DNA from 2 places in the Flavobacterium sp. AK-345 genome. Region 2 is predicted to be linked to the other one. Evidence: riboswitches for the same ligand, from Rfam matches in the RefSeq annotation. Region 2 holds a riboswitch; the other holds the start of a gene.

Region 1 (12,325 bases), on a different contig from region 2:
CTGGTATCATTACACGTCCTGTTCTTAATCAATTGTCAATTATTGGTGTAAGCTCAACTACAGTTGCTGATTTATACGAAAATGCTATTCACGTACGCAGATTAGGACAAATAAGTTTAACTGATGCAACCGTTACAGGATATAACACAGGAGTTAGATATGAAGCTCCATCAACTCAGGCTAGTTCTTCTTATTTAAGAGTATCAATCCACGGGTTTGATAATGTAGCTCTGCCAACTGGAACAACTTTCTCAGGTTTGGGTACAAGTATTTCAACTGCAAATCCAGCTCCAAAATGGGGTCTTACACAGCCTTTCTTTAATGATGGCGTGCTTAATTTAACAGGAAGTACTGGTGCATTTAGAACCGAAGCTCTTTGGACTAACACTTGGACAAAGTTTACTAATTTTTAATTTATACAGAGGTTAATTATTAAAACTACATGGGCAGATCTGTATCTGCCCATGTTTTAAAATAAAATTTAAAATTTTAAAAAATGAAAAAAAATCTACTTTTAGTATTATTTATAATGATGACAACAATAGCATCTGCTCAATTTACAATATGGGAAGATGATTTTGATGATGCTGATGTTTCTGACTGGACTTTATTAGACAGAGATGGGAATGGAAGTAATTGGTTTGCAAGAAAAAACATTCAATTTGATACAGGTACAGGTGGTGTTATAGATGGTACAGTCGATGTTTTAGGTACTTATAATATTGATTTAGCAAATGGAGGAACTCCACTTGAAACTACCGAAGATAATTTTGCAATATCACCTGCCATTGATGCTTCTTTTTATTCCGGAAAACTATCCTTGATACTACATGCACAAACTAGTATTTACGACGCTAATCAGGATCTTTTTGTATATGGTTCTACTTCGCCAGATCCTGCTACATTTACACTTATAAGTACAGTGACTTTAGAAAGAACATCAGCTGAAGAAGCAGAGTTTAAAGATTATACGGTAGATATTTCTGAATTTACTGGAGAAACAGCAGTTTACATAGCATTAGGAACTAAACTTGGTTTTCCTTTTATTGGTTACGAAATTGATAAAATCTCTGTTACTGCCGAAACACTTTTGGGTGTTGATGATGTTGAATTAGAATCTCAGATTTGCAGAATAAACCAAAATCCGGTACAGGAAAGTTTACAATTGCAATTGGCAGAACAATATCAAAACGAAGAAACAGCATTAAAAATCTATAATGCAAACGGAATTTTAGTTAAAGAATTTCCATATAAACCAGAAAATTTATCAGTTAGCGATTTGCCAAAAGGCTTTTATTTCCTTGCTGTTTCTAACAATGGTGTTTCTAAAAAATTAAAGTTCATCAAAAAATAAATTCGGAATTTTTATGATTTCCGATACTTAAAACCTTTACAATAAATAAAACTGAATATGAAGAATATCTTGACAAGAGTATTAATTTTCTCTATCATAATTGCATTTTTTGAATCTTGTAACAATGACGAATTGATTCCGTATTATGGTACAGAAACCAATTTACCCGGAAAAGTCGTAATAACAGGTTATAGCGCCCTGAATGATTCTATACAAATAAATGTAAACGGAAAACTTATTGAAATAGGGAAAGAGAAAGATAAAAAAACGGCTTTCACAAAAAAAATTGAGACAGAGTATCAGTTTGTTTATTTTGGGGATAAATCAAAAACTTTTGAAATAACTGATAAAGCAACAAAAAAGGTTTTACACAGCTATAATTTTACTGCCGAAAAAACCATTGATACAATTTCTTTTTTTGCAAAAGAAAACATCTGGATAGAGAACATTTCAGCAATAAAGCCAGGGGTTTTAAGTAAAACAGGAAATACGGGTTATAAGTTTATATTTCCGACTCAAAACTTATATTCTAAAAGCGGATATGAAGGGAATCTTGACGGAATCCTGCGTAAAATTAACGGCCAGACAATTGGTAAAGTTGAGAATATCAACAAAGATCAATTTAGTTCTTTTATTGAATTTCCGTATAGTTCGCCTCCTACAATTTTAATGGAATTGGTAAAACACGGAACAACAGAATCCTACGTTCCGGGAAAAAAAGTTATCGTTATTTTAACCATGTCTGTTAACAAATCTAAACTAATAGTTTTAGATGAAAAACAAGATGCAAACGGTGCTTTTGCCAGCGTAGACGGAAATTTAAATTTGGTAGATTATTTTGTTTTTAAATAAAGAAAATAATATCAGGAATAATAAAATTGAATTCATATTTATAGATTTTAAAATGAAAAATAAAGCGTTAAGCTATCTTTTTTATGGCATTATTCTTTTGATAGAAGTTATCATTCTTTCTTCCTGCTCTTCAGATGATCCGGAGCAGGTTTACACAGAAGGAACAAATGAATACACCAATGAATGGATTTATGGGCAAATGAAAAAATATTACCGTTGGAATGACGCTATGCCAAATCAGGGCGATTTATCAGTAAATCCCAAAGAGTATTTTGCAAGGTTATTAAAAACAGATGATGTTTTTTCGTATGCGATGCATCCCGCTTTACCGGAAACCGCACCAAAAAGCCTGCGGCAAAAATTTGGATTTGATATTTCGTTTATGGAATATCAAGGCAAGGTTCTCGGGGTAATTTTATATGCATTGTATGATTCTCCAGCCAAAAATAATGGTTTGGCAAGAGGACAATTAATCACAAGTGTTGATGGTGTCGAATTGACTTTAAATAATTACGACAGCCTCTACAAAAATATGACAGCAGCAACGCAATTAAATTTAAAATTAATTTCATACTCAGCACAGTTGGGGTTTTATAATGAAAAACAAGTTGCTATTTCTCAGGGTTTCTCGTTTACACAGCCACTTTTAAGCCAGGTTATTACAAACGGAAACACTAAAATTGGTTATGTCCAAATTCCGCATTTTGATGTTGGTATGGCACAATTATTCCTGCAGACTTTTCAGGAATTAAAAAGCAAGGAAATAACAGAATTAGTTTTAGACCTTCGCTACAATGGCGGAGGAGATATAGCTTCGGTAACAGCATTAAGTATTATTTTGGCTCCCAACATAAAATCAGGTGATTTGTTTATCGAGTTTGAAGGAAATAAAAACGGTGGTATTGTAAAACAGTCTTTTCAGCAGGCATTAGAAAGTAATGAAAAAAGTATAACCTTTGAAGCGCTTAAAAACACGCATCCAAATATTCAAAAAGTATATATTTTATGCGGAAAACATACTGCATCGGCTTCAGAAATAATCATAAACAATCTAAGCCCTTTTATAAATGTAATTACAATAGGCGAGAAAACGGTTGGTAAAGACGTTGCGGGATTTCCTGTAGAAGATGACAGAATTTCGGGCAAAAAAGGATGGGTTTTATACCCTTCTATCTATAAATTATTTAATGCAAAGCACGAAGGAGGTTATTCTGCGGGAATAAATCCTTCAATTAATGCAGATGAAGTTGAAAATCTTGAAGTCTTTGCGTTAGGAAATCGTTCTGAAGTTTTATTAAATACAGCTATAAATGCAATATCAGGAAACGCAGGCAAAGCAAAAATGGTAAAATCGCACGCATTACCGCTTTCAAAAGTTTATACCGATGCCGATCCGTTATTGGTTACTCCGTAAATTAAAATTTCCATTCAATATCCAGAATTACTATGCAAGGAATAAGTTCTGCAGAACATCGAATTTTATTGGCCGCATTCCGTAAATTTGAGTACATGTCAAAAATTGCCGGCGACAAAATAGGAGAGACAGAAGATGTAAAAACAAGAAAGGCAATGGAAGAACTTGACTTGCTTTATGACAAGTTCCAAATCTTATTTGGCGAATTGGAGAAATGCACCCGAGATTATGAACTCAAGAAAAAATCTACACGCAGCATTATCAACAAAAGCATCCGAAAATTAATGCCGGCGATGCAAAACGAAAATGATACTATCAATTAATTGAATAACCATTTAAAATTTTTAAGTGGTTTTTGTCTTTTTGACCTTTTTCAGGATTACCTCTTGTTTTTATTCAAAATTTATTTATATCATGATATAAATGTTATAATATTTCTTATATCTCTTTTAATTTTGATTGCTTTTAAAGCCAAAAAAGAAGTTTGTAATAAAATATAAATACTCAGATTATCAATTATTTAAGTTTTTCAATGTTAAGCTTTCACTCAAACTAAAAGCTTAACATTGGACAATGTGTATTAACAGTATATTTGTTAATAATTTGATAACATTAAAATAAAGTAAAGATAACTTTAATGCTAAAAACCACGTAAAATCCTAAAATAATACATGCCGCATGAAAGAAAAAGACATTACAAACACTCAGGACCAAACAGAAAATAGCAATTTGATTACTACTGATGAAAACACAACCAATGTTGAAGCAGGAAATGAAATAATTGCCGAGGAAACTGAAACTAAACCTGCAAATACAAAAAAGAAACCCGCTGCTAAAGTTGCTAAAACATCGACAGTTTCAACAACAGAAACAGCAGAACAAAAAGAAGAAGCGATTTCTCCTGAAGTTTCAACAGAAACTGAGGAAATTGTTTCAGAAGAAGGAGATAAATCTAATACTAAAAAGAAGAATAAAAAGATGAAAGAAAAGGAAAAAGAAAAAGAGAAAAAGAAAAAACAAGTAGCTAAGAAAAAAGAAAAAGCGAAACTGGATAAAAAGAAAGACAAAGCTAAAAAAGCAAAACAAAAAGCTAAAGCGAAAAAGAAAGCTAAAGCGAAAAAAGCAAAAGATAAAGTAAAAGCGAAAAAAATTGCTAAAAAGAAAGCTAAAAAATCGAAGTCAAAATCGAAAAAGAAAAAATAAAAAATAAGCCCTGAATTTCAGGGCTTATTTTTTTTATAGCTATTTCAGAGCTGCATTTTTTAACTTTACCTGTTTGATAAGATGTAATGAATCTGAGATAAGGGATTTAATTTCCAAAGCAGGAATTTTGGCAATTTCGGCAGCATTTTTTGTTAGTCCGTCAATGCTCATCTTAGCAAATAAAAGATCACTTTCAAACGATCTTAATATCGAATTTTCTAAAATTGTATTCTTTTTATAGTAGTAAATGGCATTATGTAGATCTTCAATTTGTCCGGTAAAATCAAAAATAGCTTTTTTAGAAACCGCGCGACTATAATAGCTTGAAAAGTCCAGAGGATTCGCTTCAATTGCTTTGTCAAAATCTTCGATCGCATTGTAATGATAGTCCATTTTTTGCAAACAATTTGCTTTTAATTTGTAAGCTTCGTGATGAGAACCGGAGCTAATAGCATTGTCTAAATGAATGATAGCTTCTTGAAAATGGTTTGCGGCATAAAGTTCTTTTCCTTTTTCAAAATGAACAGATTCTTCGCCGGCAGTAATAGATTTTGAAAATTTTCCTCTAATTTTTTCGAGCGTTAAATTGTTGAACCACTTCATATCTTTTGGTTTTTGGTTGGTCATAATTGTAATAGCAAGGAAACGATTTATAAAATTGGGGAGGATTTAAAGATAATTAAAATTTGGAATATTTAGAGTTTATTGTTCAGATAAAATATAATATTTTGAAAAAAAACCGATTATAAAGTATTGTTAAACATTGTTTTAGAATATAATAGTCGCGCGATCTACTGCTATGAAAGAGATAAGCGAAAATTTGTTTTACACAATCAAATCTCCATTTTTAGTCAATACATCCAGGTTGGCAGTAACTAATTCTGTGGCAGTATAACCAAATTGTTTTTTGAAGGCAAAAGAAAAATGAGAAAGGTTTTCAAAGCCAACTTCATAGCAAACATCTATGGCTTTTTTCTTGTTTTTTGTTAGCTCATAATGTGCTAATTCTAATCTTTTTGCAGTAAGCCATTTTTGAGGAGTAGTATTAAAGTATTTTCTAAAATCTCTATTAAATGTCGATAAACTGCGGCCGGTTAAATATCCTAAACGGTCTAATGGCATATTAAACATAAAATTGCGTTCCATAAAATGTACTAAATCAATTTTTCCGGGTTCCTCAAAATTTGCGAGAATAGTATCTATTTCCTTATCAATAGTTCTCAAAATAGTGATCGCTTCGGTTATTTTGAGTGAAGCAATATCTTCCGGAAGTGCTGTCATATCAAAATACGGAATCAATGAAGTAAGACAGCTTTCTAATAAGGGATGATTATTATAATAGTTTATTTTTGGAGAGATTGAAGTTTTGGGCTTAATATCGAGATTTGCATAAAAATCTTTAAGTCTGGCAGTAGTTAAATGCATTACCACTGTTTTGTGCGGCTCACCATCTTTTGGATAATTGATTATAGTGGCCAGTTGATTTCTGGGAATAAGAAAAATATCTCCTTTTTTAAAAATGTGAATAGTATCTGCCTGAACAATTTTTGTTTCCCCCGAAATAAACCATACCAGCATATGCTGATCGAATATGATATCTGATTTAAAAAACTTGTCTTCATAAGAAGAAAGTTTAATGTCCGGAGTAATATATTTTGCCTCAAATTCCATTTGTCTGTGATAATTCGTTTTTTAAAAATAGGATGAGGTTAAATCAATAGTTTTTTTGGAAAACACATACACCAAATTTATTAAAATTATATTTGTAATAATGTTGCCGCCAGTAATGCCGACAACATTATTTTAATTTCATTAGCTAACTTTAAATGCAATTCCGCTCATTTTTTCACTAAGTATCCATAAACGTTTGGCATTATCTTCATCCAGCGAATATAGTTTTACACCAGATGATATTGATGTTTCTGTTGCTATAGGAGCGACCTCAACATCTTCGCAGTAAACACCTCCAACAGTATCAAGAAGAGCGCTTGTGGCACACCAGACAGTTGTTGCAGCCCCTTGTGGAATCGTTTTTAAGTTGGCTAAAATCTCAGGCAAAATAGCACCATTTGCATCACAGAAACCCATTTTTTGAAATAATTCTAATGATGCTTCCCTGCCAAGTTCAGTTCCATTAATAGATCCCGGATGAAGAGAATAAGACCTTACACCAAATTCTTTACCACGAGTATCCAACTCAAGAGCAAATAAATTGCAGGCTGTTTTTGATTGTCCGTATGCCTGTAAAGTTTCATACTCTCTGTATAGAAAATTAGGATCATCAAAATTGAAAGGAGCAAATTGGTGTCCTTGCGATGATACATTTATTACCCGTGCAGAATTGGCTTTTTTTAAAGCAGGCCACAATCTCGCTGTAAGCTGAAACTGAGCTAAATAATTTGTAGCCAATTGCGATTCGATACCGCGATTGTCTCTTCGAAAAGGAACCCACATAATGCCTGCATTATTAATAAGTAAATGCAAGGGCCTTTCTGACTGCAAAAATTTTTGTGTAAATGCATCTATAGAATCAGGATTCATCAGATCCATTTCTGCCAATTCTATATTGGGAACATTCTGTAAATTCTTTTTTGCTTTTTCAATATCTCTGGCAGGCACTATTACTGTTGCTCCGGCAAAGGCAAGAGTTTTGGCAGTTTCTAAACCAATACCCGTATTACCGCCGGTTACAATAGCAATTTTGCCCGTAAGATCAATTCCTTTAATTACATCATTTGTTGTTGATTGTGCATTAAATCCAGAACCAACCGGGTTTTGCATTGCTCCCTGATAATTATTACTTTCCATTTCTTATAATATTTAGTTGATTATTATAAGGCAAAGTTATCGGTAAGTTAAAGTAGTGAGTTTGTTCAAAATGTCATTTTACTTTGTTTAAAATGTCATTTTGTTTTTTAATTAAAAGATGTAGTTTGTTATCCTTTATTTGTACTGAAACAAGAAACTTTTGAAATAGCTACACCCATTCTCCATAAGTATCATAATCATCCGGTAAATACGTTAGATACTGAACCATTCTTGGGTTTTCTCCCTTGTTTGGCGTTGCACAATGTGGCAGAGCATTATTCCAGATTATAAAATCACCAGCCTCGCCAATTATGGGTTCAGCTTTTAAGGTTAAAGCTTTTTCTCTTGGATTTTCATTTGGCAGAAGATCATTTAGCCAATTATTTATAGTATTATGAAATCCTGGAACACAATGGAAAGCACCATCATTAACACCACAATCACTAAGATAGAGTAGTCCCTGCAATCCAAATTTTATGGGCTGTTTTAAGCTGGTATCCCAATGAAGCGGACTTCCTAAAAAACGAAACTCCTCAGTTTCGGGAGGATTAAAGCTTACTTTGTCTATCGTTTTGTATATTTTATTTGTCTTATAAAGCTGCTCGTAAGCTTTTTTTATTCTTGTAGAAAATCTGTTTTTATTTAATGTTTCATGATTCGAAAAATTAAGCATTAATCCTTTTTGATCCTCATGTCTTTTATACCAGCTTTGTTTATCATTGGGATCCATTTTTAAGAAATCCCAAATGGCTTGTTGTGTATCTTTACAATCTTCTTTTGAAATAGCATTTTTTAGAATAACATAACCGTTTTTATTCCAAAATTGAAGATCCTGTTCTGAAAGTACGTTATCTTCAAAATAGTTAACCTCAGTATTTTCAGATGCAAGCCTATTGGTAATCCAGGTTTTAAAAGTTTCAAAATCAGGATTTTCAAAATACAAAAACTGTAAAGCATCTTCTATACTAATACCCAATTGATATAAGGTTTTAATTTCATTATCCCAAGTTTGGGAAGCGTTTGCAGAAGTATGGCCGGAAGGATGTAAAGTACGTTCCCATAATTTTTCAAGAATAGTCCAGGGCATGGTTTTTTGGTGGTTTATGTTTGAGGTTGGTTATTTTACTTTTTAGTATTTCAAAAATACACTTTTTAAAGTGTTTGATTTAAGGTAAAAATACCTGTTTTGATTCTAAAATTTATAATGTTTTGATTTGTATTTAATTGTGTAACAAAAAGTTAAAATAGTGAAACAAAAAAAACTTACATCTAAGTAACTTTGAAAAAGCTTTATATAAACTTAAAAATTACATTATGAAAACTATATTCAAATTCAAACTATTAGTGTTTATACTTTTAATAGCACTAACTTTTTCGTGTAAAACAAATTCTGCTTCAGGAAGCTCTACGACAACAGATTCTGATGCTATAAAAGCCGGAGACAGCACATCACTAAATTCCGGAACAAGAGGCACAACCCGAAACAATGAAGGTAATGAAGATGGAGATCCGGCTCCGGGAGACAGAGAAACCCCTAAAAAATAGCATTTTTTGCTAATTGAAACAAAACATATTTAAGTTTTAGAAAAAACTCCATTTCGTATGGAGTTTTTTTTTGCTTTTTGAAAATCTCTTACTTCATTTTAATTTTTAAAAGTAATGGCTTTATATCTACATAGTTATAAGCTAATTTTTCTTTATTTTTGTTAAGGAACTTTATAAAAATTATGAAAGCATTAGTTATTGGTGCAACAGGCTCAACGGGAGAATTTCTGGTTGATGAACTTTTGGCAGATAAAAATTACGAATTGGTTACCATTTTTGTAAGAAGAGCAACAGGTAAAAAGCATCCAAAACTCGTAGAAGAAATTGTTGATTTCTCCAACATAGACAATTATAAAGATTTGATTGTAGGCGACGTTATTTTTTCTTGTTTAGGAACAACGCTCAAAGCAGCAGGCTCAAAGGAAAATCAAAAGAAAATAGATTTTAATATTCCTGCAACATTTGCAAAATTAGCCAGAGAAAATGGCGTTTCATCCTTTGTTTTGTTATCTGCTTACGGGGCTACTTCAAAGAGCAAAGTTTTTTATTCGAAGATAAAAGGAGAACTCGAAGACAGCATTGCAGAGCTCAATTTTGAACAGTATATTATTTTTAGGCCAGGATTGCTTTTAAGAGCAAATTCAGATCGTTTTGGTGAATATGCGATGGCAAAAATATTAAAAGCAGTTAACTCAATTGGCTTATTTAAAAAGTTCAAACCACTGCCAACTGATTTGCTGGCCAAGAAATTAGCAAAGGCTCCAACAGTGCTGCCTAAAGGCGCTTCAATTATCGAACTTGATAAAATATTCAGTTTTGCCAATATGTAGGACAAAATGTAAATTAATGCATTCATACTTATTTTTATAAAGATAGTTATATCTTTGCGCCAGATTTTGGTCTATTTTTCTTAGAAAAAAATAGTTAAAAGGGAATCAGGTGTAAATCCTGAACAGACCCGCTACTGTAAGTTCTGTATAAGTCTTTAAACGTTACCAATGCCATTGTCCCGATCTCGGGATGAGAAGGCTGTTTAAAGATGGAACAAGTCAGGAGACCTGCCATAATCAGATAGTTTAAGACTTTCGTGGAATAAAGTTGAACAACAATAAACGGACCTGCCATTATATGGCGGGATTCTTTCTTATTGCTTTTTTGATTATTACATCCCAAAGTTTATTTAATTAAATAAGTGATGTATAATACAAAAAAAATACTTTTATTCATTGTTCTGTTATCTCCTGTTATACTTCATTCTCAAGTATCTAATGATAGCTTACGCGTTTTAAAAGAAGTAATTTTAAAAGGAAAACCCTATCAGGAAGTAATTCCTGTACAAAGTCTTTCGGGAGTATTGCTTGAAAATCTCGCCAGCCATAATGTTGCCGATGCGCTTCGTTATTTTGCAGGAACTCAAATTAAAGATTATGGCGGTCTTGGCGGACTAAAAACCGTTGATGTACGCAACATGGGTACACATCATGTGGGTGTTTTTTACGATGGAATTCAATTAGGCAATGCCCAAAACGGAGTTACAGATCTTGGGAAATACTCTTTGGACGACATGGAATCCCTAACCATGTATAACGGGCAAAAAAGTGAAATATTTCAGTCGGCAAAAGACTTTGCGGCCGCTTCAACTATTTATTTAAGAACGAAACGACCTGTTTTTTTAGAGGCTAAAAAAACAAATGTATTAGTGCGTTTCAAAACAATGTCTATCAATTATTTTGATCCGTCTTTTAGATGGGAACAAAAGTTGAGTGACAAAGTTAGCCTGAGTGTAAGTTCTGAATACATAAAATCGAATGGGCAATATAAATTCAGGTACAAAAGAAATAATCTGGACGGAACTGTGGCTTATGACACCACTGCAACCCGACACAACAGCGATATAGAAGCACTAAGATTTGAATCCGGTCTTTACGGAAAAATAAAAAATGGTTCGTGGGATGCAAAAGTGTATTATTATGATTCTGACAGAGGTGCTCCCGGTGCCATTGTCGAAAATAAATTCTCAGACGGTTTTAGGCAATACGATAAGAATTTTTTCTCGCAAGGTACTTTTATAAAAGACTTTACCGATAAATATAAATTTCAGGCAAAGGCAAAATATGCCTACGATTATACCCATTACGTTGCCAGAGATACTACAAATGTGCTTGGCGAAACCGTAACCGAAGGAGCACAGTCAGACGATAGTTATTACCAACAGGAATATTACTTATCGGCAGTAAATATGTACAGCATTTTGCCAACCTGGGATATTTCACTTTCTACAGATTTTCAATACAACAGATTAAATGCAACCAGAAAAGGAATTAAAACCTTGTTTTCTTATCCCGAGCGTTATACAGCATTGTTTTCTCTCGCAAGTTCTTACAGAGTGGGCAGATTTAAAGCTTTAGGAAGCGTTGTTGGTACGCACGTACACGAAGAAGTACGCTACAATGCAAAAGCGCCCGATAAAACAGAGTTTACCCCGGCATTATTTCTGGGTTATACACCTTTTGCAGCTTACGATTTTAATCTGAGAGCATTTGCAAAGCGTATTTTCAGAATGCCCACTTTTAATGATTTATATTATACAATGGTTGGTTCAAGCACTTTAAGACCTGAGTATATGAATCAATATGATGTTGGGTTCACTTATAATTTGCCTGTTAAGGAAAGCTTTTTTGACAAATTTTCTATTCAGGTCGATGGATATTACACCAATACCAAAGACAAAATAATCGCCGCTCCAACAGGAAATTTGTTCCGATGGATGATGACCAACATGGGGCAGGTAAAAGGGCATGGAATTGAATCTGTTATTAATATGGGCATGCATATTAACAAATTGAACCTTGTTGCAAATTTAACTTATACCTATTCTGAAAGTCGCGATTATACCAAATTTGGAGGCTTGGAATTGTCTTCTTATGGCGATCAGATTCCTTACACACCCTGGCATAGCGGGTCCGGAATACTAAATGCCAATTATGAATCGTGGAATTTCAACTATAGTTTTATCTATGTAGGAAAGCGATACAATGGCAATGTAAACAACATCAGAATCAACGAAGTACAGCCTTGGTGCACACATGATCTATCGGTACAAAAAGCATTTGCAATTCATAATTACAAATTAAAAGGAACGGTAGAAC
Region 2 (12,325 bases):
TAGTTCGGTTTGTGCTGCACAAAATATTTGGCTTTCGCTTACAGAACAAGGTTACGGAATGGGCTGGGTTTCGATCCTGAACTATTATCAGTTTAAAAAAATCCTTGATTTACCTGAAAACATTGAACCTTTGGGCTATTTCTGCATTGGAAAACCGGCAACGAATTACAATAACCAGCCGATGCTGCAGCAGTTGCACTGGAAGCAGAAATCGGAAGCTCCGGATTGCAAAGAAATCAAAAATGTGGTTGAAAGTCGTGTTTTAGATTTTCAATTAAAAACAAAAAAATCTGATACCAAAAATGACTTTGCTAAACTTCTACAGGAAAAAATAGATTCTAAAACCAAACCAGTTGGTTCTTTAGGAACTTTAGAAACTTTGGCTTTTCAGATGGCAACGGTTTTTGAAACCTTAAATCCTAAAATTACAAACCCAAACATTGTGGTTTTTGCCGCAGATCACGGAATCGCAAATCATGGTGTAAGCGCTTATCCGCAAGATGTGACCCGCCAAATGGTTGGTAATTTTCTCGAAGGCGGTGCAGCAATCAATGTTTTTTGCAATCAAAATAATATTCAGTTATCTATTGTAGACGCTGGCGTAAACTACGATTTTCCAACAAATGCTAATTTAATCAATGCTAAAATTGCAAAAGGAACACAATCGTTTCTGCACGCACCGGCAATGAGTGAAACGGAATTACAATTGTGTTTTGAAAAAGGAAAATCTATTGTTGATGATATTGCAAAAACAAATTCAAATTGCATTGGTTTTGGCGAAATGGGTATTGGCAATACCTCAACAGCTTCAATTTTAATGAGTCTTTTAACTGGTTTTTCTATTGAAGAATGTGTGGGAAAAGGAACTGGAGTTGAAGCTGAAAAATTACTTCAAAAACAAAATATACTTCAAAAAGCAATTGATAATTATTCCGGTCAAGCCGAATTAATGCAGCAATTGGCTTATTTTGGCGGTTTCGAAATCATACAAATGGCAAGTGGAATGTTAACCGCTTTTGAAAATAAAATGATAATTCTGGTTGATGGTTTTATTTGCAGCGTGGCTTTTTTAATCGCTTCGAAAATAAATTCTGATATTCATAAAAATGCTGTTTTCTGCCATTGTTCTGCCGAAAAAGCACATCAAAAATTACTTGATTATTTACATGCAAAACCTATTTTAAATCTAGATTTGCGCCTAGGTGAAGGAACAGGCTGTGCGATTGCTTTTCCTATTTTAAAATCGGCCGAAGCTTTTTTGAATGAAATGGCTAGTTTTGAAAGTGCGGGGGTTAGTAGGAAATAAAAAAAATATTATACATGCCATTTATAAAAGTTTACATCCATTTTGTGTGGAGTACAAAAAATAGATTCCCATATTTGAATTCTATTGAATTACGAGAGAAAGTTTGGAATCACATTAAAGAAAATGCAAAAGAAAAAGGAATTTACATTGATTTTATAAATGGTTTTTCAGATCATTGTCATTGTTTAATTTCATTGGGAGTCGAACAAAATATTAAAAAAATAATACAATTAATTAAAGGTGAATCTTCTTTTTGGATTAATAAAAATCAATTAACAAAAGAAAGATTTGAATGGCAGGATGAATATTTTGCTGTTTCGGTTTCAGAATCGGTTGTTGATAAAGTGAGAGATTATATTAAAAATCAAGAAATTCATCATCAGAAAAAAACTTTTCAGGAAGAATACGATGAATTTATAATGAAATTTGGATTTCAAAAAATATTGAATAAATAGAATTTGGCTAAAGCCATTTCCCATTATAAAATTTAATCCCCCAGATAAATCTGGGGGCTATTCAATATTGAAACCTATAATTAAATTTAATAACATTCTGCCAATCTTTATTGACAATCTACTATTGAATTGCCTCCAGATTTGTCTGGGATTATTGGAGAATTAAAATTTGAAATAAGTAAAATACAAATAAATCTGAACCAAATCTATTCTAACACAAGTCCATTAATGATCTTTTTGAATAGCCCCCAGATTTATCTGGGGTTATAAAGTTTGCAATGAGAAATGGCTTTAGCCAAATAATATACCTAAATATCAATGAAAAAAGAACTACATATCTTCTTTACCTGTTTAATGTTTTACACCCGAATTCCCTGTCCCAAAAACATCGATCATAATCCTGAATATTTAAATAAAGCTACTCGTTACTTTCCTTTTATAGGATGGATTGTTGGAAGCATTTCATTTTTAACTTTCTATCTTTTTTCTTTTTTTCTATCCACAGAAACTGCCGTTATTTTTGCAATTATCACTTCTATTTTAACGACGGGAGCTTTTCACGAAGATGGTTTTGCAGATGTTTGTGATGGTTTTGGCGGAGGATGGACAAAAGAAAAAATCCTCATCATTATGAAAGACAGTGCTATTGGCGCTTATGGGGCAATTGGTTTGGTTTTGCTTTTTTTATTAAAATTCAAATTACTTTCAGAAGGTATTTTGCTTTTTACCACTGATAATTCTCATCTTCTTATTTTTCTTTTGTTTATTTCGGCTCATTCTTTAAGTCGTTTAGCTGCAATTTCGATCATTTTTACACATGAATATTCGCGCGATGATGCTTCGAGCAAAAGTAAGCCAATCGCAAATAAGCATAGTTGGAAAGAAGTTTTTGGTGCTTTCTTCTTCGGATTAATTCCTTTGTTGGCACTTGCTTTTTTTCAGTATAAAATTTTGTTTGCGATAATTCCAGTTTTCCTCACTCGTTATTTCTTGGCTCGCTATTTCCAAAAATGGATTGATGGATATACGGGAGATTGTCTTGGTGCAACGCAACAGGTTTGTGAAGTTATTTACTATTTAAGTATTCTTTTTCTATGGAAATTTATCTAGTTCGCCATACCGAAACTATTTGTAAAAAAGGAGTTTGTTACGGACAATCGGATGTTGCTATTGCTGAGCCTTTTGATTTGGTTTTCGAAAACATCATTTCGCAATTACCGGCTGAAGCCATTATATTTTCAAGTCCGTTAAAAAGATGCTCCATTTTAGCAAAACACATTCAAAAAAGAATAAAAACTGTTTCTTATCAGGAAGACAAACGATTGATGGAAATGAATTTTGGCGATTGGGAAATGAAAAACTGGAATGATATTCTGCCCGAACAACTGAATCCGTGGATGGAGGATTTTGTTAATATTCCGGCTTTAAACGGAGAATCTTTTGTTGAATTACATAAAAGAGTTGTAGCCTTTTTATCAGATCAAATTTCAGAAGAAATAAAACAGCCAATAATTATTATTTCTCATGCCGGCGTAATTAGAAGCATTTTATGCCATCATACTTTTTTACCCCTAAAAGATGCTTTTACTAATAAAGTTGATTTTGGACAAGTAATAAAAATAGTACTTTAAAGGTCGTTTTGTTTAGAATTTGATATAAAAAATGAAACAAATTTGAAAATTCGATGATTTTACCTTTATCTTTGCGCCAAATTAAGGTTGTGTTTAATTAAACACATTAAAAGGGAATCAAGTATAAATCTTGAGCTGTTCCCGCAACTGTAAGCTAAGTTCTAAATGAATGCTTATTGTTATCTACAAACCACTGCTCGCCCCGGCGGGTGGGAAGGTAAACAATAAGACGCAAGCCAGGAGACCTGCCTTTATAACAAATATCGAGCTCTCGGGAAAAAGAGTGTAGAAATTATGACTTTAAAAAAACGTTTTGCATTTTGTTTTCTATTGTTGTGCCAATTTATTTCGGCGCAAAATGACTCTATTACAAAACTTAAGGAAGTTATTGTTTCTGATGTCAATCTAAAAAAATACTCCAGCTCACAATCGGTTCAGGTTTTAAATGATTCTGTTATCAATAAAAATCAGCCTTCTTTAACTTCACTTTTAAACTATAATACGGTTATTTATTTTAAAGAAAACGGTTTGGGAATGACTTCGGCTCCCTCTTTTAGAGGAACAACAGGAGCGCAAACTGCTGTTATCTGGAACGGTATAAATATAAATTCTCAGTTTTTAGGTCAGGCAGATTTTAATACTATCGGAACAAGAGATTTCAATTCTATAACTGTAAAAGCCGGAGGCGGAAGTGTTCTATACGGAAGCAGTGCCATTGGTGGAAGTATTCACCTAAATAATGATTTACGATTTAAAAAGGAATTCTCAAATCAGGTATTTTTTAGCTTAGGAAGTTATAATACTTTGAGCGCCAATTATCGTACTATCGTTGCATCAGATAAATATAGTCTTCAGATAAGTATTTCCAGAAACAGTTCTGATAATGATTTTAAATATCCGGGCAATACAAATCAGAGAAACACAAATGGTGAATACTATAATACTAGTATGAATACCACTTTTGGTTATAAAATTGATTCTAAAAACACATTAAAGGCTTATAGCCAGTTTTACGATTCTGAACGTCATTTTTCTTTGACTTCTCCTAATGGTTCCAAAACCAAATATGATGATTTTAATACCCGAAATTTATTAGAATGGGAAAGTCTTTTTAATCGTTTTACATCAAAATTGAAAATTGCTCATATTGGAGAATCCTATAAATACTATCCTAGTATTACTTCAGAATTATTCACTTACGGAAAAGTTGAAACTTCTCTTATAAAATATGATTTGGCGTTTGATGTAAATGATAAAATTAAACTAAACTCGATTGTAGATTATAATCGCAATAAAGGATATGGATCGAGTATTGACAATGTAAAAAGAGAAATAGGCTCTGCGAGTATATTATTAAGTCATTCACTAAGTGACAAATGGGATTATAATGCGAGTATTCGTCAGGAAGTAACAGACAATTACGGAAATCCATTTCTTTTTTCGTTTGGAACACGTTATCAGTTTACTGACTTTTACCGTGTAAAAATAAATGCTTCAAAAAACTTCAGAATGCCTACTTATAATGATTTGTTTTGGGAAGGAAGCGGTAATCCTGATTTAAAACCCGAAACTTCTTATCAGGCTGAAATTGGCAATGAATTTTTTACCAAAGATTTTTCAGTATCAGTAACGGCTTATTACAATTCTATTAAAAATTTATTGCGTTGGGTTCCCTCACAAGGCGGCGGAGATGTGTGGTCTCCGGAAAACACTGATAAAGTAAGGGCTTATGGTGCTGAAGTAATTTTAGAATGGAAACCAAAAATAGCAAACAATAATTTTACAATTAATGGAACGTACGCCTATACAGTTTCAGAAAGCGAACAATTGATTGCAGGTGAATTAATTTACAAGCAATTGATATATGTTCCTTACCATAAACTGACAGGATCTGTCTCTTACAATTGGAAAAAATTCTCTTCTTATTTTCAGTATTTATATAACGGAGATGCCTATACAACACCTTTTAATAATCCTGCAACTAAGGTTAAAGATTATAACATTGGGAATGTTGGAATTGACTATGATTTTGGCAAAAAGAAGAGTTATAAACTTGGATTTCAGGTACTAAATGTTTGGAACGAAAATTACCAACCTGTTACAAGCAGACAAATGCCCGGAAGAAATTATTCTATATACATAAACCTTAATTTTTAAATACCATGAAAAGATTCAATAAACTATTTTTAGCTGTCCTAGTAAGCTCAGCATTTTTTGTGTCATGTAGCAATGATGATGACAATACTCAAGAGGCACGCGGTGATTATGATGGCGGATTATTTATTGTTAACGAAGGTAATTTTGGAACTCCAAACGGTGCTATTTCATATTTATCTGATGATTTACAAATCGAAAACGATGTATTTTCATTAGCAAACCCGGGAAAAGTAACCGGAGATACTCCTATATGTATTGTTTTTAATGGTGATTTGGCTTATATAGTTGTAAACGCATCAAACAAAATTGAAGTTGTTAACAGATATACTTTTAAAAGCATTACCACAATAACTACAAACCTAAACAATCCGAGATTTATTGCTTTTGCAAACGGAAAAGGATATATCACAAACTGGGGAGATCCGCTAGTTACTACAGATGATTATGTAGCAGTACTTGATCTTGCTACAAATACTATAAGTTCTTCATTAATTTCTGTAGTTGAAGGTCCTGAAAAAATTATTGAAAATGACGGAAAACTGTATGTAGCACACAAAGGTGGCTATGGCCAAGGAAATTCATTGACAGTAATTAACTCTGCTACTAATGCAGTTGTAACAAACTTTGAAGTTGGAGATGTTCCTAGTGCATTGGTAAAAGATAATGGAACCTTATATGTTTTATGTGATGGAAGACCTTCTTATGCAGCACCGGAAACTACTGGTAAAATTGTAAAAGTTAACCTGAGCAACAATACTATTGCATCAACTCTTACTTTCCCAGATGTAACACATCCTGGTTTTATGGATATTAATAACAGTAAAATATATTATACTGTAGACAGTAATGTTTATACAACTTCGACAACTTCTACCACATTACCAACTGCTGAAATATTTAAAGCTGCAAAAGTTAGTACGCTATATGGTTTTGCTGTAAAAAACGATAATATCTACATCGCTGATGCAGGAAATTATCAAGATCCTGGAAATGCTTATATCTATTCTTTAACAGGAACAATTACTAGTGAACTTGGCGTTGGGATATTACCAAACGGTTTTTATTTCAATAACTAATAAAATAGCTGGAAGAATATTTTCAGAGCAATCAATTTACTTTATTTTTTTTATTTTTTTTGGAAAAAAAAGGCTTTCATTTCTGAAAGCCTTTTTTATATCATCGTATTTTAATCTCTTATCTTAATTCCTTTAGAAATTCTTTAGGAGCAGTTTCCAAATACATTTCATTTCTTACTCCGTTTATTTTTTTGGAATCACTAAAATAAGGTAAAACTAATTCTTTATCGTCCTGAATTCTTTTTGCTGTTACACCGGTAATTTTAGATATCGCTGTAGCCAGGAAAGGTTCGTTTGTTTCTCCTAAAACACCGTAACTGGTTACGAATTCCTGTTGTAAATAAGTAGGTGTTAAACCGCTTGTATAATCTCCAAAATCTTCTGAATTGGCAATTTTTAAAACCAGTGGCTGCATGGCATATTTATGATTTGGATTTACTTTAGTTTTGGTTAAAGTTTCTGAGTCATAAACTGTAAAAGAACCAACATTTTTACCAATTGTTGTTTCACCAATCTGAACCACATTAATATAAGGTTTTAATCCATTGATAACCAATTCACTTGCAGATGCCGTATTATCAGTCGTTAAAATATAAACTTTAGAAAGGTTTAAACTGTTTAATGCAGTTCCATCAATATTATTTACAAATCTGTCGTTTAAGGTTTCTAACTCATCCGTACTCATGCTGGCCATTAATTTAATATTGTATTGCCTTTTTGAGAAAATCTTACCATCAAACTGACCTGTAATTAAACTTGCCAAACGTGTTGCGGTACGAACAGATCCTCCACCATTATATCTTAAATCTAAAACTAAGTCAGTAACACCTTGTGCTTTTAATTCTCCAAAAGCTTCATTTAATCTGGCGTCATAGTCAGCATAAAAGCCATTGTACATTAAATAGCCAATTTTGTGTTCGTTTGAATTTATTACCTTATTAATTAAAATTGGGTTTTCTTCTAAAGTTGTTTTTGTCAGACTAACTGATTTTCCGTTTAAAACAAATGTAGATCCATTATAGTCAGCAAAATTTAAAGTATAGCTGTCACTATTTAGCAATAGGGCTTCGTAGTTTGAAGCCGTAAGTTTTGTTCCGTTTACAGCAGTAAAAAAATAACCTCTTTTAACATCTTTTGTTGAAGCATCAGAATTAGCAATAATATAACGCACATAACCTACTAAATCATTAGATCCTTCCGAAACTCTGGTAAGCCTGAAATCAACTCCATTGTTTTTACTGATACCGTTAAGTTCCTGTTCTAAAACAGTATAATCATCAACAATCCAGCTAAAACGGTCAATGGCATTAATTGGATATTTGCTTACCGGCTTATTTAATAAATCCTCAAACAATTCCTCTGGTTTTGAATAGCCCGCTAAAAATGAATTAAAGGCATCTTTATTTGCAAAACGATCATCAGCTAAATTAGGTACATCAGCCTGCCACAGATAAACTTGATTTAATCCTCTCCAGACAAAATCGTTTACCTGCAAATCAGCGGGTGCGGCAACATCGTCCTCATCTTCACAGGATTGCAAAGAAAAAGCTAATAAAAAAATTAGCAGGACACTTCTTAATATTGTTTTCATAAAAATATGTTTCGATATTCTATTAACGTAAAAATACTATCTTTAGTTTTAACATTTATAAGTTTGTTGCTTTTTTATTGAAAAAAATAACAATTTGGTTGTAACAAAAATAATTGTGCCTCGTCTTGACTATATAAACACTCTATAAAAGGTTTGTTTATAAAAATAAAGACTGACTAAAAATTTACTGTAAAAGATTAAATATTTAGTCCTTTCTAACCAAAAACCAAAAAAAGTAACCACAGATGAACCAAATTGTGTTTATAGAATTAATTAATCCTTTTAAAGACAAAGTTTTTCGTCTGGCAAAAAGATTACTTACCAGCACCGAGGAAGCTGAAGATGCAACTCAGGAAGTAATGGTGAAATTATGGAACAAAAAAGACAATCTCGATGCCTATAATAATATTGAAGCCGTAGCAATGACAATGACCAAAAATTATTGTCTCGATCAATTAAAATCTAAAAGAGCCGGGAACCTTAAAATTGTACATAATAATTTTACCGACAGAGAACCTCAATTAGATAAACAATTAGAAGACATTGACAGTTTAGAATGGGTAGAAAAAATAATGAGTCAGTTGCCGGAACAGCAGCAAATATTAATTCAGTTACGCGATGTTGAACAATATGAATTTGATGAAATTGCGAAAATTGTCGACATGAATGAAACGGCTATACGAGTAGCACTTTCGAGAGCGAGAAAAAAAATTAGAGAATCAATGCTTAATACACACCGTTATGGAATTAAATAAAATAGAAGATATATTAGAAAAATACTTTCAGGGAGAAACTACTATTGCCGAAGAAAAAGAATTAAAAGAATATTTTTCTTCACCGAATGTTGCGCAGCATTTGGAGCAATACAAACCAATGTTTGGTTATTTCTCTCAGGTAAAACAACAAAAATCAACGCAAAATATTCCACTAAAAACTAAAAAACGAAATGTGGCGTGGTTATCAATTGCAGCTTCTGTTGTTGTTTTACTGTCAATTGGAACCTATTTTTATGTAAGCGAAAAAAATACAGCCTCGGTTGTAGCGCAATCAGAATTAGGAACCTATGATGATCCGGAAGAAGCGCTGAAAGCAACGCAAAAAGCTTTGGCCTTATTATCAAATAATGTTAATGTAGGTATCGAAAGTGTACAATACATTAAAGAATACGAACAATCAAAAAACAAAATTTTTAAACAATAAAAAAATCAATCAAAATGAGAAATTTAATTATAACACTAGTTTTCGCATTCGTTACCACTACTTTTTATGCACAAAGTGCATTTGATAAATATGATGGTCAGGACGATGTAACCTCGGTAATTGTAAACAAAAAAATGTTTGATTTAATGAGTAAGGTAAAAGTTGATGCTTCAGACAAAGAAATGCAACAATATATTAGCCTGATCAAAAAACTAGACTATTTAAAAGTATTTACAACCAAAAACCCTAAAATTGAAGCCGACATGAAAGCTTCTGCAGATAAATATATAAAAACTGCAGGTTTAGAAGAGTTAATGCGAGTAAATGACAGCGGAAGAAATGTAAAAATATTAGTAAAATCAGGTGCCAGCGACACTCAGGTTAAAGAATTACTAATGTTTATTGACGGCGCCAAAAACGAAGAAACGGTCTTATTATCTTTAACTGGTAATTTTGACATCAACGAAATCTCTGTACTTACAGATAAAATGCAGCTTCCTGGAGGTTCTGACTTGAAAAAAGCGTCTAAAAACAAAAAATAATCATGAAACTAAACGTTTTTACCTCGGCCATTTTAGCAATTGCAACTTTAATAAGTTGCAATTCTGAACCTTCATTACAAAAGTATTTTGTAGAAAACACAGAGAACAAAGATTTTATTGCCCTTGATGTTTCGCCCAGTATTTTAAACTTAGAAAAAGCAAAATTATCAGCCGAACAAACAGAAGCCTTAAAATCTTTTGACAAGATGAATATTCTGGCATTCAAGGCAAATGATAAAAATCAGGCGCAATTTGAAACCGAAAGAACAAAAGTTAAAGCTATTTTGACAAATCCAAAATATCAAAAATTAATGTCTTTTGGATCAGGTAAAGACGGTGCTTCGATAAGTTATGTTGGTACTGATGAAAACATAGAAGAATTTGTGGTTTTTGCCAATAGAAAAGAAAATGGTTTTGCAGTAGTCCGCGTGTTAGGAAAAAACATGAATCCCAACAATATTATGACGTTAATGTCTGTTTTGAAGGAATCAAATATAGATATGGAACAATTAAAGCCTTTGCAGCAATTGGTTAAATAATACATCCTTTACTTACTTTAAAAACAAAAAAAGCTCCAATATTGGAGCTTTTTTGTTTTAGATTAAATTGAAATCCAGATCAGCAAAAAACATAAGCATCATAAGGCTTAAAGGATTTTTTATAATCAAAATCACATCTAATTAGTTAAAAAAAATAAATATTAACTTATATAATATTATCAATTTAACTAAATGTATGAATTTATTTGTTATTTTTAATACAATTTCTAATCCTAAAATATTCGTATTAACTTAACTTTTAAATTATGAAAAAAAAATTACTCTTCCTGCTTCTTTTCAGTATCAATTCCTACATCTATAGCCAGCATGTCTGTGGAACTTCTACAGTCGCTTCCTCTGCTGCAAAAAAAACATTTACTGTTTCAGAATTAGCTGCCGCACAAAGTGCTTCTTATTGCATTAATGTTTATTTTCATATTGTAAGGGACAATTCCGGAAATGGCGGAATTCAGGTAAATCAATTGTCAAGCATAATAAACAACCTGAACCAATTTTATAATTCACATAACATTTATTTTGTGAATGAGGGTTATGACTTTATTAATAACACAAATTATCAACAAATAGATAATAAACAAGAATCCGAAAATCTTGCCCAAACTAATAATCTGTCAAATTCAATAAATTACTATATTGTTGACAGACTATGGAACACACCGGAAGGATTCATAGCAGGAACTGCAATTAGTATACCTTCGAACAGATTAGTAATCAGAAAAGATTATGCATTATCTGAGGTTTCTTCACATGAAATGGGGCATTGCTTAAATTTATGGCATACGTTTCAAGGAACAAAACCTAATACTGATGGATGTGCTGAAGCAATTAATGGTTCTAATTGTTATTCTTGTGGTGATCAGGTTTGCGACACACCTGCAGATGCTGATAGTTATAATAACAATGGATACAATCCCGATCTTACGAATATAATGTCTTATTATCCCTTCACCGATCATTTTACACCTGATCAGGGATTAAGAATGAGAAGCGCAATCAACAGTTTTCAGCTCTTAAGAAATACGATTAGCACCAGCTGTTCTATTCCAACTCTTACAGGCAGCGCACAATTTTGCAGTAATACAGCAGGAAGCACTTATACATTACAAAACGGAGGGAATTCTGTCGCCTGGCAAGTTTCACCCAATTTACAAATTCTATCCTCAGACAATACCAGTATAACTGTAAAACCATCCGGCTCCTGGGTTGCTAGTGAAGCCGGATATGTCGATGCTATACTTCCATATCAAACTATAAGAGATAGTGTCTGGATAGGCGTGCCGTATATTAATTACAACAGTAATGAAGACTTTACAATGTGTCGTGATCTTAGTACTACAGAAAACAACTTTTTTAGAGCGACTATAAAAGGTCAGGATCTTTATACAACCTGGGAGATAGAAAGCATTACAGATAATCATTATGCAAGTATGCAAGGCGATGAAATTCTAATTTCTCTTAATTTTGCGCCACCATTTAATTATGTAGCTTTTAAGGTGAGAGCCAGTAATAGCTGTGGTTTTTCTGAATGGCTTCAATATTATGTTACCGTCATCAGTTCCTGCGAAAACGGAGGATCAAGTAGTTTTGTCGTATATCCCAATCCAGTCTCCTCAGTTCTAAATATTCAAGAAAGTCAGGAATCATTATTTCAAAGAAAATCCGGTAATGACATTTTAGAATTAAAACTATATGATGATACAGGAAATTTAAAAACAGAAAGAAAAACAAATAAATTTTCTGAACTTGATATGACCAATCTGAAAAATGGATATTACTTTTTACAACTAATTAAAAACGGACAATTGGA

Evidence for each region. Region 2 has a riboswitch for cobalamin ahead of AC4FQ3_RS13735 (TonB-dependent receptor plug domain-containing protein). Riboswitches for the same ligand answer to the same signal wherever they lie in the genome.
Region 1: it holds a riboswitch for cobalamin, as region 2 does, so the genes downstream of both, AC4FQ3_RS01825 (TonB-dependent receptor) here and AC4FQ3_RS13735 (TonB-dependent receptor plug domain-containing protein) in region 2, are expected to answer to the same signal.

The regions. Positions count from the first base shown of each region.
Region 1 is NZ_JBZEER010000001.1:383,610-395,934, forward strand. It holds gene AC4FQ3_RS01765 (beta-helix domain-containing protein) at 1-413, shown strand, start outside; gene AC4FQ3_RS01770 (T9SS type A sorting domain-containing protein) at 497-1,354, shown strand; gene AC4FQ3_RS01775 (hypothetical protein) at 1,412-2,206, shown strand; gene AC4FQ3_RS01780 (S41 family peptidase) at 2,259-3,620, shown strand; gene AC4FQ3_RS01785 (hypothetical protein) at 3,653-3,943, shown strand; gene AC4FQ3_RS01790 (hypothetical protein) at 4,299-4,823, shown strand; gene AC4FQ3_RS01795 (tetratricopeptide repeat protein) at 4,863-5,426, opposite strand; gene AC4FQ3_RS01800 (helix-turn-helix domain-containing protein) at 5,649-6,494, opposite strand; gene AC4FQ3_RS01805 (SDR family NAD(P)-dependent oxidoreductase) at 6,636-7,631, opposite strand; gene AC4FQ3_RS01810 (phytanoyl-CoA dioxygenase family protein) at 7,801-8,718, opposite strand; gene AC4FQ3_RS01815 (hypothetical protein) at 8,946-9,176, shown strand; gene AC4FQ3_RS01820 (NAD(P)H-binding protein) at 9,359-10,006, shown strand; cobalamin riboswitch at 10,057-10,256, shown strand; gene AC4FQ3_RS01825 (TonB-dependent receptor) at 10,372-12,325, shown strand, end outside.
Region 2 is NZ_JBZEER010000007.1:13,654-25,978, forward strand. It holds gene cobT (nicotinate-nucleotide--dimethylbenzimidazole phosphoribosyltransferase) at 1-1,306, shown strand, start outside; gene tnpA (IS200/IS605 family transposase) at 1,321-1,761, shown strand; gene AC4FQ3_RS13725 (adenosylcobinamide-GDP ribazoletransferase) at 2,080-2,871, shown strand; gene cobC (alpha-ribazole phosphatase family protein) at 2,856-3,392, shown strand; cobalamin riboswitch at 3,460-3,659, shown strand; gene AC4FQ3_RS13735 (TonB-dependent receptor plug domain-containing protein) at 3,687-5,549, shown strand; gene AC4FQ3_RS13740 (YncE family protein) at 5,555-6,625, shown strand; gene AC4FQ3_RS13745 (GFO_1087 family putative carboxy terminal peptidase) at 6,744-8,216, opposite strand; gene AC4FQ3_RS13750 (GFO_1088 family ECF-type sigma factor) at 8,462-8,971, shown strand; gene AC4FQ3_RS13755 (PG0215 family putative anti-sigma factor) at 8,958-9,416, shown strand; gene AC4FQ3_RS13760 (GFO_1090 family protein) at 9,431-9,958, shown strand; gene AC4FQ3_RS13765 (GFO_1091 family lipoprotein) at 9,961-10,497, shown strand; gene AC4FQ3_RS13770 (zinc-dependent metalloprotease) at 10,764-12,325, shown strand, end outside.